DNA from 2 places in the uncultured Frigoribacterium sp. genome. Region 2 is predicted to be linked to the other one. Evidence: predicted binding sites of a transcription regulator. Region 2 holds the regulator's gene; the other holds the start of a gene.
The links. The regulator HrcA, encoded in region 2, represses chaperone genes, less so after heat shock. The targets are predictions, from matches to a motif close to TTNGCACTCGNNNNNNNCGAGTGCNAA.
Positions count from the first base shown of each region.

Region 1: a site for HrcA is predicted at 1,683-1,709, ahead of groL (chaperonin GroEL). Genes of this name have one in related genera too.

Region 1 covers NZ_CAUPYL010000086.1:170-3,530, reverse strand. Annotated here, with positions in the region: gene groL (chaperonin GroEL) at 23-1,642, opposite strand; gene RWM17_RS08580 (cold-shock protein) at 1,777-1,980, opposite strand; gene RWM17_RS08575 (LytR C-terminal domain-containing protein) at 2,173-2,763, opposite strand; gene RWM17_RS08570 (DUF3263 domain-containing protein) at 2,790-3,083, opposite strand; partial or broken gene RWM17_RS08565 (DUF2332 family protein) at 3,174-3,361, opposite strand, start outside.
Region 2 covers NZ_CAUPYL010000018.1:16,452-19,812, reverse strand. Annotated here, with positions in the region: gene hemW (radical SAM family heme chaperone HemW) at 1-498, shown strand, start outside; gene RWM17_RS03655 (DUF4870 domain-containing protein) at 595-1,074, opposite strand; gene hrcA (heat-inducible transcriptional repressor HrcA) at 1,329-2,351, shown strand; gene dnaJ (molecular chaperone DnaJ) at 2,446-3,361, shown strand, end outside.

The DNA of each region.
Region 1 (3,361 bases), on a different contig from region 2:
GTGTGACTGGCGCGGTCGTGGACTAGAAGTCCATGCCGCCCGAGGGGTCGCCGGCCGGGGCCGGGTTGCGCTCGGGCTTGTCGGCGACGACGGCCTCGGTGGTGAGGAACAGACCAGCGATGGAGGCGGCGTTCTGCAGGGCAGAGCGGGTCACCTTGGCCGGGTCGATGATGCCGGCGGCGATCATGTCGACGTACTCGCCGGTCGCGGCGTTCAGGCCGTGTCCGACGGGCAGGCTGCGGACCTTGTCGGCGACGACGCCGGGCTCCATGCCCGCGTTGAAGGCGATCTGCTTCAGCGGAGCGTCGATGGCGACGCGCACGATGTTCGCACCGGTCGCCTCGTCGCCCTCGAGGTGCAGCTCGGCGAGAGCGGTCTTGCCGGCCTGGATGAGGGCCACGCCACCACCGGCGACGATGCCCTCCTCGACGGCTGCCTTCGCGTTGCGGACGGCGTCCTCGATGCGGTGCTTGCGCTCCTTGAGCTCGACCTCCGTGGCCGCGCCGGCCTTGATGACGGCGACGCCGCCGGCGAGCTTGGCGAGGCGCTCCTGGAGCTTCTCGCGGTCGTAGTCGCTGTCGGTCGCCTCGATCTCGGAGCGGATCTGACGGACACGGCCCGCGATCTGCTCGGGGTCGCCGGCGCCCTCGACGATGGTCGTCTCGTCCTTGGTGATGACGACCTTGCGAGCACGGCCGAGCAGGTCGAGCGTCGCGTTCTCGAGCTTGAGACCGACCTCCTCGGCGATGACCTGGCCACCGGTGAGGATGGCGATGTCCTGCAGCTGGGCCTTGCGACGGTCGCCGAAGCCGGGGGCCTTGACGGCGACCGACTTGAAGATGCCGCGGATCTTGTTGACGACCAGGGTCGCCAGCGCCTCGCCGTCGACGTCCTCGGCGATGATGAGCAGCTGCTTGCCGCTCTGGATCACCTTGTCGACGACGGGGAGGAGGTCCTTGATGTTCGAGATCTTCGAGTTGACGATGAGCACGTAGGCGTCCTCGAAGACGGCCTCCTGGCGCTCGGGGTCGGTCACGAAGTACTGCGACAGGTAGCCCTTGTCGAAGCGCATGCCCTCGGTCAGCTCGAGCTCGGTGCCGAAGGTGTTCGACTCCTCGACGGTGACGACGCCCTCCTTGCCGACCTTGTCGATGGCCTCGGCGATGAGCGCGCCGATGGTGGGGTCGGCGGCGGAGATCGAGGCGGTGGCCGCGATCTGCTCCTTGGTCTCGATGTCCTTCGCGTCGGCGAGGAGCTGGGCCGAGACGGCGGCGGCGGCCTTCTCGATGCCGCGCTTCAGCGAGATGGGGTCGGCGCCTGCGGCGACGTTGCGGAGGCCCTCACGGACGAGCGCCTGGGCGAGCACGGTGGCGGTGGTGGTGCCGTCGCCGGCGACGTCGTCCGTCTTCTTGGCGACCTCCTTGACGAGCTCGGCACCGATCTTCTCGAACGGGTCGTCGAGCTCGATCTCCTTGGCGATGGAGACGCCGTCGTTCGTGATTGTGGGGGCGCCCCACTTCTTCTCGAGCACGACGTTGCGGCCGCGCGGGCCGAGCGTGACCTTCACCGCGTCGGCCAGGATGTTCAGGCCGCGCTCGAGGCCACGACGGGCCTCTTCGTCAAAAGCAATGATCTTAGCCATGTGTTTCCTCGTCCCTCCCGGACGTCATGAAGCAGAAGCATTGGCACTCACCAGCGGCGAGTGCCAAGGACGATTCTGGCACTCTCACCTATGGAGTGCAAGTGAGCCCCGCACCTCGTGACGCCCTGCAGGGGTCAGGCCGGACGGACGCTCTCCGCCTGCGGCCCCTTGTCGCCCGTGCCGACCTCGAAGACGACCGCCTGGCCCTCCTCGAGGACCTTGTAGCCGTTCATGTCGATGGCGGAGTAGTGGACGAAGACGTCCTGTCCGCCGTCCGTCACGGTGATGAAGCCGTAGCCCTTCTCCGCGTTGAACCACTTGACGGTGCCCTGTGCCATGGTGTCGTTCCCCTTGCTGTGCTCTGGTGCGGCGCGTGCGGTGGTGCCAGTGCCGGGACCAGATGCTAGCCAGGGCGCACCAGCCCGCAGAAGGCCTCGGCGCAGGGTTAACCCGCTAGAAGTGACGAATTCACACGTTCCGCAACGGGGCGGCAACACGACCGCAACGGGACGGCAACGAGGAGGCGCGCCTCAGGGCGTGTAGTCCGCCCCCAGCACCGCGGTCACCGACGAGTCGGGGAACGCGTCGCTCAGCTCGACCGTGGTCGTGCCGAGGTCGCGGGCCACGCCGAGGGCCACGGCCTCGTCGGCCGCGTCGGCGTAGTAGACGATCGTCGTGGGCACGGTGCCGTCGGCGTTGCCCTGACCGGCCACGGTCCAGCCGGTCTCGGCGAGGGCCAGCGACGCGCGGCTCGCGAGCCCGCTCGTCGTCGTGCCGTTGAGCACGGTGATCGTGGTGACGTCGGGGTCGACGGACGCCGGGTCGGCGGGGGCGACGGTCTCGGCCGGCGTCGTCGGGGCGGCGGTCCCGTCCGTCGCGTCGTCGGCCGGCGTCTCCGACCCGGCCTCGGCCGTCTCGTCGGAGGTCGGCGAGACGAACTGGAAGCTGTCGTTCGCGACGCCGAGGTACACGACGCCCGCGCCGACGAAGACGCCGACCGCGAGGGCGCACCACGCGAAGACGACCCAGCCGCGACCTCGCCGCGCCACGGCTCGGTGGGCCCCGACCCTCTGCAGGTCGCCGGGCACCTCGTCGAATCGGTCGCGGGGGTGTTTCGCCATGGTGTGGTGTCGGTCTTCCGTGTGGGTCAGCGGTCGGTCGGCCCGAACGAGCGGGCGGCCCTCGCCCGCGAGCGCTCCTCGCGCAGTCGCAGGAGCCTCCCCACGAGCATGGGCGAGTAGGCAAGTGCAGCAGGTCTGTCGAGGAGGGAGCCGAGCATCTGCTGATAGCGCGCGGTCGTGAGGCCGAGCTCGCGACGCACCGCCGCCTCCTTCTGTCCTGGCGAGGACGGGGCACGCTGCTCGAAGTCGAGCAGGGCACGGTCGCGCTCGGACAGCGCGCTCGTGCGCACGTCCCCGCTGCCGCTGCCCTCGTCGCTCACTGCCCGCCCTCTCGGTCCCGGCCAGCTTAGGGGCGGGCGGCGGAGCAGCCGGGGAGGCGCGGGGCGGTTCGGCCGGTCGGCTCGTCGCCGTCAGCCGGTCGTCCACAGGCGGGTGCCGTGGGCGTCCCCCACCGCCAGCGCACGCCCGTCGAGGGCGAGCACGGCGAACGACTCGTCCGGGGGCACGCCGTCGGGCACGACGACCGGCACGTCGTGCAGCAGGCCCCGCCGCTCGTACGAGATCCACCGCGCGCCCAGGCCGCGCACCAGGTCGACGA
Region 2 (3,361 bases):
CAGCCCGACGACGACACCGCGGCCGACATGTACGAGCTCGCCGACGACCGGCTCGCCGCGGCGGGCTACGGCTGGTACGAGGTCAGCAACTGGGCTCGCGACGAGCAGCACCGCTCGCGGCACAACCTGTCGTACTGGCAGGGCCACGACTGGTGGGGCGTCGGCCCGGGCGCGCACAGCCACGTCGGCGGCGTCCGCTGGTGGAACGTGAAGCACCCGGCCGCCTACGGCCAGCGCATGGCCGCGGGGGAGTCCCCGGGGGCCGGCCGCGAGACCCTCGACGCCGAGACGCGCCGGGTCGAGCGGGTGCTGCTCGCGGTCCGGATGCGCGAGGGGCTGCCCACGTCCGACCTCGATCCCGAGGGCCGCGCGGCCGTGGCGGGTCTGATCGCGGACGGCTGGGTCGAGGGCCGCGAGGCGCTGGCCGGTCGCGTCGTCCTCACGCGCACGGGGCGGCTCATGGCCGACGCGGTGGTCCGCCGGCTGCTCCCGGTCTGAGGGCCGACGCGACCCGAGTCGACGCCGGACGCGGTCGGGACGACGCGAGGCGCGCCTCCCGGCCGGGAGACGCGCCTCGACGAGCGTGCCGGCGGGCTACGCCTTGATGAACTCGATGCTCAACGGGTACTTGTAGTACTCGCCGCGGTTGGCGGCGAGGGCCGCGATGATCCCGAAGACGATCACGACGATCGCCGCGGCGAGCGTGATCAGCACGCCGATGCCGAGGAACGACGTGGCGCCTCCGATGACGTACGCGATGACCATCGTGATCTGGAAGTTCAGTGCGACGCGGCTGTGCTCGCGGACGAACGGGCCGCGGTCCTTGAGCACGAGGTAGCCGACCAGGGGCGCGACGAAGCTGAGCAGGATGCCGCCCACGTGGATCAGCGTGGCCCAGAGCTTCTCGTCCTCGGGGCGGAGGGGCTGCGGCGCCTGAGGCGCGCCGTAGCCGGGCTGCTGGCCGTAGCCGGGCTGACCGGGCTGCTGGCCGTAGCCGGGCTGGCCCTGACCGGGCTGCTGGCCCCAGCCGGAGCCCTGCGGGTCGTTCGGCTGGGAGGGAGGGGTGTCGGTCATCTGCTCACCTGTTCGTCGTCGTGGGCCCGACCGGGTCGAGGCGAACGGGCGCATCGCGGTGGTCGGTGCTGGCCGCCCGGCCGGACGAGGTGGTCCGGCGGGCGTCACGGCGAGCATAGGGCAGGAGGTACGGGTCGAGTAGGCCTCGCGGGCCGCGTGACGTAGGATTGGCAGTCTGGCAGGACGAGTGCCAGCGAGCTCGGGTCGTCGTCGTGACGCGCCCCGCCGCCGGCCGTGCGAGAGGGAGGTGCGTCGTGGTCTCGGAACGTGGTCTCGAGGTGCTGCGCGTCATCGTGCGCGACTATGTCGCGTCCCGCGAGCCCGTGGGCTCGAAGTCGATCGTCGAGCGTCACCACTTCGGCGTCTCGGCCGCCACGATCCGCAACGACATGGCGCTCCTCGAAGAAGAAGAGCTGATCGCGGCGCCGCACACCTCGTCGGGTCGGGTGCCGACCGACAAGGGCTACCGCCTCTTCGTCAACCACCTCGCCGACCTGCGTCCGCTGAGCAGCGCGCAGCGGCAGGCGATCGAGACGTTCCTCGGGGACTCGGCCGACCTCGACGAGGTCCTCGGCCGCACGGTCCGCCTCCTGTCCCAGCTGACGAACCAGGTGGCGCTGGTCCAGTACCCCTCGTTCTCGCGGGCGCGCGTGCGACACGTCGAGCTGGTCAGTCTGGCCGAGCGGCGCGTCATGACCGTGCTCATCACCGACACGGGCCAGGTCGAGCAGCGGCTCGTCGAGCTGCCCGTCGTCGTCGACGACGAGTTCCTCGCCGAGCTCCGGCGTGCGCTCAACGGGGCGGTGGGCGGCACCGAGCTGAGCGCGGCCGCCGCGCTGCTCGGCGACCTGCACGAGGGCTTCCGCCCGGAGCAGGCCGTCGTGGTCGGCGTCGTCGTCGCCAGCCTGGTCGAGCAGCTCGCCGCCGGGCGTCAGGAACGCCTCGTGATGGCCGGCGCGGCCAACCTCGTGCGCACCGGCGACGACTTCAGCGGCGACCTCTACCCCGTCCTCGAGGCGATCGAGCAGCAGGTGGCCCTGCTGCGTCTCTTCGGCGAGATGCAGCTCGACGCGGTCGACGTCGCCGCGAGCATCGGGCGGGAGAACGCCTCCTTCGGCCTCTCCCAGGCGTCCGTGCTCGCGAGCGGGTACACCTCGACGGGCAGCGAGGTCGCGCGCCTCGGCGTGCTCGGCCCGATGCGCATGGACTACTCGACCAACATGGCCGCCGTGCGTGCGGTGGCCCGCTACCTGTCGTCGCTGCTCTCCGAGCGCTGACGACCCGCACCTCCCCGGCCCTGCGCGACCGCGCCGTGCCCCCTGACCAGCCCCCACGAGACCACCCCCAGACACCAGAGGCAGACGAGAACAAGTGGCAGATCATTACGACGTGCTCGGAGTCGACCGGTCGGCGACGCCCGACGAGATCAAGAAGGCGTACCGCAGGCTCGCGCGCGAGCTGCACCCGGACGTCAATCCCAGCCCCGAGGCCTCCGAGCGCTTCAAGGACGTCACGCACGCCTACGACGTGCTGAGCGACCCGCAGCAGCGCGAGCGCTACGACCTCGGCCCGCAGGCCGGGTTCGGCGGCGGGGGCGGCGGCGCGGCGGGCTTCGGCGACATCTTCGACGCGTTCTTCGGAGGCGGCGGAGGCGGCGGCCAGCGACAGGGCCCGCGGTCGCGTCGCGAGCGCGGCCAGGACGCCCTGCTGCGCCTCGAGGTCGACCTCGAGGAGATCGTCTTCGGCACGACACGCGACATCGAGGTCGACACGGCCGTGCTCTGCGAGACCTGCAACGGGTCGTGCTGCGCGCCCGGCACCTTGCCCCAGACCTGCGACATCTGCCACGGCTCCGGCCAGATCCAGCGGACCGTCCGGTCGCTGCTCGGCAACGTCATGACGTCGAGCCCCTGCGGCACCTGCCGCGGCTACGGCACGGTCATCCCGAACCCGTGCCCCACCTGCCAGGGCCAGGGCCGGGTCCGCGCACGGCGCACCATCCCCATCGACATCCCGGCGGGCGTCGACACGGGCATCCGGCTGCAGCTGCCCAGCCAGGGCGAGGTCGGTCAGGCCGGCGGGCCCAACGGCGACCTCTACCTCGAGGTCAAGGTGCGCCACCACGACATCTACAGCCGCGACGGCGACGACCTGCTCGCGACGCTCGAGGTGCAGATGGCCGACGCCATCCTGGGCACCGAGACGACCCTGCACGCCCTCGACGGCGAGGTCGAGATCGAGCTCAAGGCCGGCACCCAGAGCGCCGACGTCATCACGATCCGTGACC